One region of the Sphingobium sp. JAI105 genome, then DNA from elsewhere that is predicted to be linked to it. Evidence: riboswitches for the same ligand, from Rfam matches in the RefSeq annotation. Region 1 holds a riboswitch; each other region holds the start of a gene.

What was found. A riboswitch is a leader RNA that binds a small molecule or an ion and turns the genes downstream of it on or off. The one in region 1 is predicted to bind cobalamin.
Region 2: another riboswitch for cobalamin. It lies ahead of IWY39_RS13350 (TonB-dependent receptor plug domain-containing protein); the one in region 1 lies ahead of IWY39_RS01990 (TonB-dependent receptor domain-containing protein).
Region 3: another riboswitch for cobalamin. It lies ahead of IWY39_RS21745 (DUF1852 domain-containing protein); the one in region 1 lies ahead of IWY39_RS01990 (TonB-dependent receptor domain-containing protein).

The regions. Positions count from the first base shown of each region.
Region 1 covers NZ_JADOUC010000001.1:453,069-457,368, forward strand. The annotation lists gene IWY39_RS01990 (TonB-dependent receptor domain-containing protein) at 1-2,860, opposite strand, end outside; cobalamin riboswitch at 3,033-3,249, opposite strand; gene IWY39_RS24275 (PepSY-associated TM helix domain-containing protein) at 3,434-3,958, opposite strand; gene IWY39_RS24280 (PepSY-associated TM helix domain-containing protein) at 3,907-4,300, opposite strand, start outside.
Region 2 covers NZ_JADOUC010000001.1:2,774,179-2,778,478, reverse strand. The annotation lists gene IWY39_RS13355 (ABC transporter substrate-binding protein) at 1-465, shown strand, start outside; gene IWY39_RS13350 (TonB-dependent receptor plug domain-containing protein) at 503-2,338, opposite strand; cobalamin riboswitch at 2,511-2,730, opposite strand; gene fdhD (formate dehydrogenase accessory sulfurtransferase FdhD) at 2,799-3,593, opposite strand; gene IWY39_RS13340 (formate dehydrogenase subunit delta) at 3,590-3,823, opposite strand; gene fdhF (formate dehydrogenase subunit alpha) at 3,834-4,300, opposite strand, start outside.
Region 3 covers NZ_JADOUC010000002.1:938,263-942,562, forward strand. The annotation lists gene acnD (Fe/S-dependent 2-methylisocitrate dehydratase AcnD) at 1-974, opposite strand, end outside; gene IWY39_RS21740 (methionine synthase) at 1,136-2,164, opposite strand; gene IWY39_RS21745 (DUF1852 domain-containing protein) at 2,191-3,189, opposite strand; cobalamin riboswitch at 3,570-3,794, opposite strand; gene IWY39_RS21750 (IclR family transcriptional regulator) at 4,024-4,300, opposite strand, start outside.

The DNA of each region.
Region 1 (4,300 bases):
AAACGCTATCGACAAGATTGAAGTCTGCCCATTCTCCCACGACGCCGAACAGCCAGCTCCCCACCTGGTGATCGTAGCCGAGCCGAAATCCATAATCGGCTCCTTTATGCTTGTCGGAGCGAACGCCATCCTCCGGCACACTGCCCAGGGCAGCGCCTGAGCCAGTGAATCCCGGCGCGAAGGCATTGCGATCGATGAAATTTCCGTCGCTATCGAACCGAGCCACTCCGTCGATCTGGCCGCCGAAAACGCCATTTTGTCGCTTGTCGAAGACGAGGATCTCATTGGCGTTGCGCCGCCCCCAACCACGCCCGATATGGCCGCCCGCATAGAAGCCGGTCCAGTTCCGCTCATCACCCGCTCGTATGCCAGGTGAGGCGACGGCGCGCCAATCCTTCGCGCCGAAACTTTTGGCGATCGTGACATAGAAGGTGCGCCCCTGGCGCGGGAAATAGGTATTTCCGGCAAGCGCATAATTCTCGGTAACCGCATTGGCGGGATCATCGAAGCAGGAATAGTCGCCCGTTTCATCGGCTTCCAGCACGTCACACTTAGTGTAGCCGTGATACGCAAACTGAGAGCCGCGCATTTTCTGCCTTGGCCCCGCGTTGAACAGGTCGGATACGCCCCCCGAGACTGTGATGCCGTGAGGCAAGCGCATGTGCGCGCCCACGTCGATGGTGGTCAGCGGCTCCTCGTAGATGAAGGCATCCTCCAGATTCCCAGTGCCACGAAACTGGCCCAGATAGTTCCGGCCCGTATGCTTGACCTCACCGAATGTCGTCAGCGCCCCGCTGAGGAAATGGAGGTTAAGGCGTGCATTTGCGGTGAAACCCGGATGCTGTAGCGTTCGCAACTTGCCCGCAACGCGGTCGCCGACGGGGATGCCCGGATAGAGGAAGTAGGTGCCCTTGTCGTAATACCCGTCTTGCACTGTGGCGGCGAGTTGAAGATCGGCGCGGTTGCCCCATTTCAGGCTTGCCTCGAACTCCCCACCCTTCGTGATCGTCGTGCCCGAGTTGACGTATTTGCCGCCGACAGGCGTCAGGAACAGGGTGATCTCATCTTCTGTCTTGCGGTTGAAGTAGGTGGCACGGAAGCTACCCGTAAGGTCGCCGGCGATCGTGCCATTCCAGCCAAGGCCCGCATCCCAGTTGCGACCATGCTCGCGCAGCAGCGGCGCGACATTGCCGACGCTATCGGCGCCGGCCTGGATGTAGACGCCATCGCCATAGATTTCGTAGAAATTGGGATAGCGGTTGTAGGTGCCGTAGCTGGCGAACAGCAACCAGTCCGAACCCACCTTTTTCTTGGCGCTGACGCTCCATGTCGGCTTCCAGCCATAGTTGCCGGATGAAGGGCCAAAGATGTTATCCTGACTTCCCAGTACCGGCCCGGTCAGCTTCTCGATCCGGAAGATCGGGGCCACCTGAAGGTCGCCCAGCGTGCGGAAGGTTAGCGTGTCCTGGACCTGGATGTTGGTGAGCTGACGCTTGTAGTTTTGATAAAAGTCGCCGCGCCGCAGGCCGGTCACCAAATTGATGAGGTTATTCGCGTCGTAGCGCATTTCCTCCCAATTATGCTGGACGTGCAGTTCGAGGAGCTGCGCCACATCCCAATCGGAGCCGAGCGTGTAGCTGGCGTCGGCCGTGATGCCATAGCGGGTGGTACGATAGAGCGCCGTGCGACTGCCCACGCCAAAGGGTGTCGCGAGGTCGTAATTATTGAAGCGCTTGCGCTGATCCATCAAGTTCAGGTTCAGCGCGAGTTCGAGGTTGCCGAAGCGCTCCTGCCAATTCAGCGCGCCCTCATGCTGATACTGCTTCTGTTGTCGGCGCTTGTTGTAGGGCACGCCGAGGCCGGCGAGAGACCCTTCGGTAAGGTTCACGGCCGGGAAGGTGTATGCGGGCAGATCGACGAGACTGTAACCGACCGGCTCATACACCAGCGTCGGCATGTAGCGGTTGAGATAGGTGAACGAATATTTGGCGGTGATGTTTTCGTTCCGCCATTTTACCAACACGTTGTCCCGCTGGAAGCTGTTGTTCTGCCGTCGCCGCGAGGTCGGAAACTGGCAGAGCGGGTTGATTTCACGGATGCCCTGATAAACCAGATAGGTGCTGCACGGCGTATTGGGCTGACCGTCGCCGCTCCACTCCGCATCGCCAAACTCGATGCCGTCCAGCTCGCGGGCCGCGATCAGGGGATATTTGAAATCGCCCTTGCTGCGCTCCATGTCGAGGCCGAGCAGCAGGCCGCCGCCCAGCAGTGGGAAGTTCAGATTGCCGGAAAACTGGCGACCGCCGAAGGAACGGGCGCCGGCTGACACCGTGCCGCTGAGGTCGGTCGGCATCTTGGTGACGATGTTGATTGCGCCGCCGAGCGGAGCGCCGGAGAACCGCGCCGGCGTCACGCCGCGATAAACCTCGACGCGCTCGACGTTGGAGATCGGGATGGTCGAGATGTCCGCTGCCGTCTCACTGGAGAGATTGAACGGCACGCCGTCGATGTAAATGTTGACCTGGCTCGGGGCGCTGCCCCGGATGCTGGTGGTCGTATATCCGCCCGTGCCGCCGACACGGCGTACATAGACGCCGGGAATCTGGTCAAGCAGATCTGGCAGGGCCTTGTGCTCGCCGCGCGTATCGTCGGGATAAACAACCGACACGACACCCGGCGAAAGAATATCCTGCAACTCCTGGCGGCTGTTTGCCGTGACGACGATTTCCTGCTGGGTTTTGGGCGCGCTGGCGCTGCTTTCACCCGGAGGGGCTGAATCATTTTCGGCTGCCCATGCCGGGCTGCTCCCGGCACACAGCGCAACGATGAGCGCAAGCTGCGAAATTGGCGATAGTCTCAATGTCTTCCCCCCGGCGTCACGACGTCGGGCAGGGGCGTGCCGTTACGAACGGTCGGCGCGCACGAGCGGGCGGACGCGAAAAGCGCCCGTCACACGAACCGATGCGGCCCCTGCCGCTACGTTCGTCGCTCAGACGGAAGAACCGTGCCCTGACCATCCCCTGGACCAAAGCAAGAGCGACCAAACGCCGGCAGGTCTCCTGGCTTGCGGGTCATCGCTTGATGCACGGCCTTCCCAAGCTCTCGCTCAGTGGCTTGAGGCCGAAGCCCCATATGCATCGCACTCGCCGCTCACAGTTGCAGGGACAGCCTCGGATTCGGGTGGAGACCCACCTTCACCGTGTTCCCATTTTAATCCCCTCTCGGGGAACCGACGCGATCATGCGACACCTCTAACGAGGCGCCACAGGTGGACCATATTCCAGGTGGTGGACTTTATCAACTTAGGAGCAGCCGTCTCAAAAATGCTGCTTTCCGAGACGATGCGGCTCACTTGCCCGGAAAACCGCACCTCACGCATTCGTTGTTTGAAAACCCATCTCGAAATCTATGTCCGAAAAACGGGCCATAGCCGTCATCCCGCTCCCCGTGTGATTTCGGACATTTTGTTTGGGCGTCTAAGTGTTCGTAACCGCGCGGTGCGTTTTTTCATCCAGATCATGGTTCCCGTGACCGATAGACTCGTGATCAGCAGACCGGCGCAGGCGACCGCAAATTTGTAGGGAAGCCCGCCGATGGCCGCCAGGTGGAGGGCTTCCAGCCAGGCGTGAAGGGCGCCACCCTTAGCTTCTTGACGTGGGAGAGCCGACTTGAGCAGTCCGCCGGTCTTCGCGCTAAAGATCACCAGTGAATCGCCATAGTTAGCGCGGGCGACGCTAGCGCTGCTTGTGAAACGGAACAGATAGACGCCGATCTGCGGGTAATAGTTGATTGACGCAGGCCCACCCTCGTCAATCGCAATGCCCGACCTTCGCGCTACAGTGCGGGCAAGAGACTGGCCTTGTCGCGCTGCCGCTCTGAGGTCGACGCCTGGCCCGCCCGTGCCATCTACGGGCGGCACGATCCCTTCAGCGATCGGCAGATAGCCGATTTGCCGCATGATAGGATCATAGACCTGCGGCAGGTGAACGAAACGCCCGACCAGGCAAAGACGAGCAGCATTGGCCATAGCCAAAGCCCGCCCGCGCGGTGCAGGTCGAAAGTTCGTTTGTAGGAACTTTGCCGCCAGCGCAGTTTCCACGACGATCGCCAGCGATGCAGCCAGCGTCTCCCATTATGGCGCGGTGTCGACCGGACCGGCAGCGTCAGATAAAAACCCACGAAACAATCAAGGGTCCAGATCATTGCGGCGATGCCGAGCGTCAGACGACCCCAGTCATCCATCGTCAAAGAATCATGCAGATGGTGAACGAAGGGCAGCAGATTGATCGCGCCCTGTCCG
Region 2 (4,300 bases), 2.3 Mb from region 1:
AAGCTGATTGCGCAGATGAACCGCGATCTGGCGGCACTGCCGAAAGCGAAGCGCGGCGGCGTTGCCGCCTATTATCAGCGGCGCGGCTATATGACCGGCACAGGCACGCTGGTCGATGACCTGATGCATCGGGTCGGGCTGACCAATCTGGCCGCAAAACTCGGCAAGCCCGCGCTGGCGCAGGTGCCGCTGGAGGCGATGGTCGCGGCGCGGCCCGACTGGCTGATCGTGGAAAGCGGCAGCGAAGCGGTGGTCGATCAGGGGACCGAAATGCTCCAGCATCCGGCGATCAAATCCATCCCGCGCATCAGCCTGCCGCAAAGCTGGACCGTGTGCGGCGGCCCGGCCTATGTGCAGGCGGCGCGGGCCATCGTGGTGCAACTTGGGGCGCCACGTAGCAAAGGCACGGCGCAACTTGGGGCGCCACGCAGCAAAAGCGCGGCGCGTCAGAACGCGCCAAGGTGAAGGGACGAGCAGCGCGCCCGTCCCCTCTTGTGCCATATCAGAAGCGGACACGCACGCCGCCAAAGGCGGAGCGGCCATAGACGCCATAGCCATAGGCCGTGGCGTAGGCTTCATCGAACAGATTGTCGATCCGGCCATAGACTTCCAGATGCTCGCCCAGCGGCAGCGAAGCCCGCAGGCCGACAAGCGCATAGCCATCCAGACGGCGGGTGTTGGCGGCATTGTCGAAACTGTCGCCTACCATCGTCACGGTCGCCCCGGTCGACAGGCCGAACGACCAGACATAGTCGCTCGAAACGCTGATCGCATTGGCCGCACGGCGCGGCAGGCGGTTGCCGTCTGTGATCCCGCCCGACCGGTCGCGCGCATCGACATAGCTATAGCTGCCCGTCACGGTCAGCGCGTCCACCGGCTTCAAGGCAATGCTCGCCTCCACGCCCTTGGCGCGGGTGCGGTCCAGATTGCTGTAGCTGAAGGTCGCATTGTCATAATTGATCTGGTCGGTCGTGTCGCGACGAAACGCCGTTACCGACAGGATCGCCCGGCCACCATCCAGGCTCTGGTCAAAGCCGACATCATAGCTTTTCGACCGTTCGGGGCGCAGCGCGCTATTGCCGCTGAACATGTCGTACAGCTGATAGAGCGAGGGCGCCTTGAACCCTTCGCCATAGCTCAGGCGAAAATTGGTCGCGCCTGCATTGGGCGAATAGTTGGCATTCGCGCCGAACGTGGTCGCGCCGCCAAACTGGCTATGATCGTCATGCCGCACACCGCCCGTGACCGACAGGCCCGTAAAGGGCTTGACGATCGCCAGCGCATAGACGCTGTCGATATTGATCTTCGCCGACGACGTGCTGCCAAACCCGAAGAAATCATAGTCGGGCCGCTCATGCTCGTAGCCGAATACCAGCTTGGCCTGATCGACCGGGGCATAGACGCCTTCATATTCAAAGCGCAGGTTGGTGCCGGAATAGCCATAATCCGGGTCGGTGCCGCGCACGAAATAATAGTCGCGGTCGTTGCGCAGATAGGTGACGGCTGCGCGGTTCGTCAGCTTGCCATCCAGCAAAGCCAGGTTGAGGCCCGCATAGCCCACATATTGGTCCAGCTTGCTCACATCGCTGCTGTCGGCCGGTGCGCCAAAGAAGCTGTCATAGTCGAGATCCGCATGGATATAATAACCACGCAGGTCGAGGCTCAGCGCATCGCTGAACGCCAGTTTGAGCCGCGCGTTGGTGGCGATATTTTCATAGCCATCCTTTTCCGTACCGCCCGCGGCAGATGAAATGCCATCCGTGCGGAAATAGGCCGCGCCCACGCCGCCCGACGCGATGCCGCTGGAGCCGGACACGTCCGCCTTGGCATTGACCGTATCGCTATAACCATAATCGACCGAGGCGTTCGCGCCGAAGCCGTCCACCGGCACGCCGGTCATGATGTTGACCACGCCGCCGATCGCCTGGCTGCCATAGACGACCGAGTTGGAGCCGCGCAGCACTTCGATCCGCTTGATATTGCCGGTCAGCAAATGGCCGAAATCATACCCATCGCCGATGCCGCTGGGGTCATTGACCTTCACCCCGTCGATCAGCACCAGAGTCTGCGTCGTTTCCGCGCCGCGCAGCGATACGCCGGTCACTCCGCCGGTGGACCCGTTACGGTTGAAACGAACGCCGGGCGTCGTCGCCAGCAGATCGACCACATCGATAGCCTGCCGGGTCTGGATGGTCTGCGCGTCGATGACGGTGATCGCCTGCCCCACTTCGTCGCGCGACTGTTCGATGCCCGATGCGGTGACGATGATGTCGTCGTCCTGCGCCAGAGCGGGCGTTGCCGCCAGCAGCGCAATGAGAGAAATCCCTGTTTTTACCATGATATATGCCCTGAGCGTCCCATGCGACTTCAAGGCCAGGGCGTCCGCGCACGCGGTCGCGCCATGATGCGGGATGACGCCAGCCCCCGCCGCACGGCACGATGCGGCCCCGGCCGCACAGCGTCGCTCGACGGAAAACCACCGTGCCATGACCAATCCCCTGGATCAGGGCAAGAGCGACCAGACGCCGGCAGGTCTCCTGGCTCACGGGTCAGGGCAATGATGCACGAACCTTCCCAGACATTGGCGTCCAGTGGCCGGGTCTTGCGACCCTTATGCATCATGCTCACCGCTTACAGTTGCAGGGACAGCTGCGGAATAGGGCGCTTCCACGCCCGCACCGCATTCCCATTTTCAGCCCCTTGCGGGACACCGGCGCGATCTAGCTGCAAGAAAGGCGAGCCCCCCTCACGCGACGCGCTCTAGGGCAAAGGCGCGGTATTGCCAAGCGGCTGATTCGCTACGTCAGCGGGGCGTTGCCCCGGTGCAACATCGCGTCGCGTCGCGCCAGCACGACCAGCGGCAGTCCCGCCGCCGCCGCGCGCTCCGCCGCCAGCCTTGTGGGGGCAGAAATCGTCACCAAAAGCGGGCATTGGCTCAGCACCGCTTTCTCCACCAGTTCATAGGAACAGCGTGACGACAGCAGCGCAAAGCCCTCATCCCAGCCCGCGCCCGCGCGCTTCATCGCGCCGATCAGCTTGTCGAACGCATTGTGCCGCCCGACATCCTCCCGCGCCAGACGGATCGCCCCGTCCGCGCCGACCCAGGCGGCGGCATGGGCCGCGCCTGTCGCGGCATTGAGCGGTTGATGCGCCGCCAGCCCATCAAGCGCGCGAAAGATCGCCGCCCGGTCGGCGCGCGATCGCGTCGTCACTGGCGGCAGGGGCCGAATCGCCTGTTCCAGATTTTCGATCCCGCACAGGCCGCACGATGAATCGGACGCGCGGTGCCGTACCCGGTCCAGCAGCAAATCGGTCCGCGATGGCGGCAGCGTCGCGCGCGCCACTATGCCCTGATCGGTATCATGGGTATCGACGTCGAAGGGCGCATCGTCCGGCCCGATCAACCGTTCCGCCAGCGCAAAACCCAGCACCAGATCGGTCAGATCAGTGGGCGTCGCCATCAGCACCGCATAGCCGATGCCGTTGAATTCGATCGCGACCGGCACTTCGTCGGCCAGCACCCGTTCGACCGCTTCGCCCTGCCCATCGCGGGCCAGGCGGGTGAAGGTCAGCGCGTCGCCGCCCTGCTTCAAGCGCTGATCCGGCGCACGGCCTGCGCCGCGATCGGCGACAGGGCGTCGGGCTGCTCCGCCGCCAGCGCCACGATCCGCGCGCGCATATGCGGGTCCCAGAAGCTGGCGATATGGCTGGCGGTGGACGCAACCGCCTCCGCATCGCCCTGCGCCGCCAGATTGCGCGCAATCTGGTTGGCCATGTAGATCAGCCGGTCGGCGGTGGACATGACGTCATTTTCGTCGCTCATCGGGCCGATCCTATTCCGCCGCTTCCAACGGCGCAATGCGGCGGCTCATCCTGGCCTGATCGGCATAGTCGAGTTGCCAGTCGCTGGGGCCGTTGGATGGCATCACCTGCACCGCCGTCACCTTATATTCCGGGCAGTTGGTCGCCCAGTCGCTATAGTCAGTGGTGATGACATTGGCCTGGGTTTCGGGGTGGTGGAAGGTCGTATAGACGACCCCCGGCGCAACCCGCTCGGTCACCTGCGCGCGCAGCGTGGTTTCTCCCGCCCGGCTTTTCAGGGCAACCCAGTCACCTTCCTTGATCCCACGATTTTCCGCATCGGACGGATGGATTTCCAGCCGGTCCTCCGGGTGCCAGGCGGTGTTCGCCGTCCGTCGCGTCTGCGCGCCGACATTATAGTGGGACAGGATGCGCCCGGTCGTCAGCAGCAGAGGGAAGCGCGGGCCGGTCTTTTCGTCCGTCGGCACATAGTCGGTGA
Region 3 (4,300 bases), on a different contig from region 1:
GCGGCAGTGGCGCCATATTCGGGGCACATGTTGGAGATCGTCGCGCGGTCGCCGATTGAGAGGCCGTCGGCGCCTTCGCCGAAGAACTCGATCCAGGAGCCGACGACGCGGCTCTGACGCAGGAATTCTGTGATTGCGAGCACGATGTCAGTGGCCGTTATCCCCGGCTTGCGGCGGCCGGTCAGGCGCACGCCGACAATATCGGGCAGGCGCATCATCGAGGCGCGGCCGAGCATGACCGTTTCGGCCTCCAGCCCGCCGACGCCGATGGCGATGACGCCCAGCGCGTCGACGTGCGGAGTGTGGCTGTCGGTGCCCACGCACGTATCCGGGAAGGCGACGCCATCGCGCAGCTGGATGACGGGCGACATCTTTTCCAGGTTGATCTGGTGCATGATGCCGTTACCCGCCGGGATCACGTCGACATTCTCGAACGCGCTCTTGGTCCATTCGATGAAGTGGAAGCGATCCTCGTTGCGGCGCTCCTCGATCGCGCGGTTCTTGTCGAACGCCTGCGGGTCGAAGCCGCCATATTCGACCGCAAGCGAGTGGTCGACGATCAACTGGGTCGGCACCACGGGGTTGACCTTGGCGGGATCGCCGCCCTGATCGGCGATCGCGTCACGTAGTCCTGCCAGATCGACAAGCGCCGTCTGGCCAAGAATGTCGTGGCACACGACACGCGCGGGATACCACGGAAAATCGAGATCGCGCCTGCGTTCTACGATCTGGGTCAGCGCGTCGGTCAGCAGCGCAGGATCGCAGCGGCGGACGAGTTGTTCTGCCAGCACACGCGAGACATAAGGCAGGCCAGCATAAGCGCCGGGGCGGATCGCTTCGATCGCGGCGCGCGTGTCGAAATAGTCGACTGCGGTGCCGGGCAGCGGTTTGCGATAGGCATCGTTCATCGGCGCTGGGTCTTCCATCAGGGTATCGACATCAGGATCGGGTCGGGGCGCTCCATCCTGCGCCATGGGGGCGTTATCGGCCGTGCGCGGCTTTTCGAAAATGGCTGAAAAGGCGAAGGGGTGCGGACGGATTTCTGCAAATCAGCGAATTTTGCGAATTGCGGTCATCGCATGACCCGTCTCGTCCGCACCCCCATGCGAAGCGCGTGCGGTCGACTAGCGGAGCATTAGCCCTCAAGTTCCCGGCGGACGATGTCGGCGCCCGCGCCCAGGGCGTTCAACTTGCCGCGCGCCACCTGCCGGGACAGCGGTGCCATCCCGCAATTGGTCGACGGATAGAGCTTGTCGGCATCGACGAACTGGAGAGCCTTGCGCAGCGTATCGGCCACCTCCTCCGGGGTCTCGATGGCATCGCTCGCCACGTCGATGGCGCCGACCATCACCTTCTTGCCCCGGATCAGTTCGATCAGGTCCAGCGGAACGCGGGAGCGGTGGCATTCCAGCGAGATGATGTCGATCTTGGACTTTTGCAGGTTGGGGAAGGTCTCCTCATACTGCCGCCATTCCGATCCCAGCGTCTTCTTCCAGTCCGTATTCGCCTTGATGCCGTAGCCGTAGCAGATGTGGACCGCCGTTTCGCATGTCAGCCCCTCGGTCGCGCGTTCCAGAGTAGCGATTCCCCAGTCGTTCGCCTCTTCAAAGAACACGTTAAAGGCTGGTTCGTCGAACTGGATCACATCGACACCCGCCGCTTCCAACGCCTTTGCCTCCTGATTGAGGAGCGTCGCGAACTCCCAGGCCAGCTTCTCGCGGCTGCGATAATGGGCATCGTACAATGTATCGATCATCGTCATCGGGCCGGGCAGCGTCCACTTGATCGGCTGGCTGGTCTGGGCGCGCAGATATGTCGCATCGTCGACGAAAACGGGCTTCGGTCGTGCGACCGCGCCCACGACCGTGGGCACGCTGGCATCGTAGCGATTGCGAATCCTGACGGTCTCGCGCTTTTCAAAATCGACGCCGCTCAGATGCTCGATGAAGGTCGTGACGAAATGCTGGCGGGTCTGTTCGCCATCGCCGAAGATGTCGATCCCCGCCTGCCGCTGGTCGTCCAGGGCCAGGCGCAGGGCATCCTGCTTGGCGACGGCCAATTCATCACCCTTCAGCTTCCAGGGTGACCAAAGCTTCTCAGGCTCCGCAAGCCATGATGGCTTGGGCAGACTGCCGGCGGTCGATGTGGGCAATATTCTATTCATGATGGAGGGCCTTTTCTTCTATTGGGTCAGATCATGTTCTTGGGTGCTTGTGTGGCGGACCATTGCGAGAGAAGTTGGCCGTAAGGTTTGATGAAATTCTCTTCTGCGAACCGGCCCTGCTCGATGCCCAGGCGGCTTCGTTCCTCGCGGTCGTAGTCAATGCGCGTGGACGAAAAGTCCTGATGCGTCAGGCTGGGCCGGAAGCGCGTTCCCGCTGTGCGATTGGCGTTGTAGATTTCGGGCCGGTAGATCTTCTGAAAGGATTCCATCGTGCTGATGGTGCCGATCAGTTCCAGGTTGCTGTAGTCGCCGAGCAGATCCCCGGCGAAATAGAAGGCCATGGGCGAGCGGCTGCCCCGTGGCATGAAAAAGCGGACCTTAAGACCCATCTTCGCGAAATATTCGTCGGTCGGCGAGAATTCACTTTGCCGGTATTCGAAGCCCAGAATGGGGTGATGGTTTTCCGTGCGATGGTAGGTCTTGCTGCTGGATACGCTCAGGCAGATGACGGGAGGCTTGGAAAAATTGGCCTTGTACGTATTGGACTGCACGAAATGGCGGAACAGACGGCCGTGCAGATCACCAAAGCCGTCCGGCGTGTCGAAACCGACGCGGTCCCGGTTGTGCGCCGCCAGCAGCACGCTGAAATCATAGTCGCGCAGGTAGGATGAGAAGTTGTTTCCGACGATGCCGGCAATGCGATTGTCCGTCTTGCGATCGATGATGCTGGTGTTCAGGATTTCGATGATGGGAAACGCCGTGAGGCCGTTGGCAGCGGCAAGGCTCATCGCGACGGAAATGATATCCAGTTCCATGCCGTAGCGATCCCCATCGGGATTATCCCAATCGGCTAGGTCGTTGAAACGGTTGTCGATCATCTTCAGCACGCCACGCAGATTCTCCTGCCGGTTCTTCCCTCTGGCCAGATTGGCGAAGTTGGTCGTGATACGCGTGGTATCCGACGGGCGATAATCGTCGTCAAAGCGAAGGCGCGTGATGGAAAAGGTAAGATCCTCGCCTGTCATGGTCCGATGCCCTGATGGCTGCTTGTCGGTGGCGATGGTCGGCGTGCTGTGGTCGTGGCGGGAAAGGGCAGGATTGGCGCAAGTCACGGGCATGCAAAGGCTCCTTCGGTCCGGCGCGAACGCCGTCCGTCTTTAGCGGGCTGAATGATGGGAGATTGGCGGCGCGCCGCTTCCGTCAGGGGTCAGCCTGATGGCACGGCGCGCGGACGCATTCGTCGGTAGCGAATGAAGCGGAACAGGATTGGAAGCATTGACCGATCACCTGCATTTGCCGGGCGGAAGGGCCAAAGAAGAACGCGCAAGGCATGAATTACCCGGAAAGTGCTTTACGGCACGGGCAACGCTTCAAGCGCGATCCATCGGAGGAACCCCCGTCCGAGGAAAGTTATGGCGCCGAAGGCAGGTCTCCTGGCTTACGGGTCATCGCGGTGGTTCCGGCCTTCCCGGGTTTCTTGCAAAAACCCAGTGACGCGAAATGGAACCGCCGCTCGCCGCTTACAGTTGCGGGGGCAGCGCCGGACTCTGCCTCGAAAAGGCACCACCGGCTTCCCGTCTTAGCCCCACCGTCATGCCTGAGGTGGGGAACCTTGACAGGATCGTTTGACGCCATTCAAGCATAATTGTCAAGAGTTATATAAAGATTTCTTTATATAGCGCAGGCGGCTGTGCGTTCAGCCCTCGGCGGCAGTCGGGCGGCTCCACCGAAGCCGTCGCCAAACCTGTGAATCAATGGAGTCAGCAAGATGGCCCTCACGCCCCGACCATCGTGGCGCGGCTGCCCAGCTTAACGTGATCAGTCCGATCAATGGAATGACAGCGGCCCGATCTTCTGGACTATGTCGCCAGCGCGATTGGCACCCGATAGATCGCCTCGGCATTGCCCCCAAGGGAACGGCACAGGTTGAGGCCCGCGTGTAGCAGAGGCAGTGCCAGTCTTTTTTGCGACCCAGACAGGCGTACTTCGGGCCCTGCGATACTGAGCGCACCTACGAGCCGGTCGCCATGGCCGATCACCGGCACCGAAAGCGAGGCAACGTGCGGCGTCGTAACGCCAGAGGTATAGATGGGCAGGGGCGGTAGTGCGGGTTTAACCTCCGGCCAGTTCTCGAAC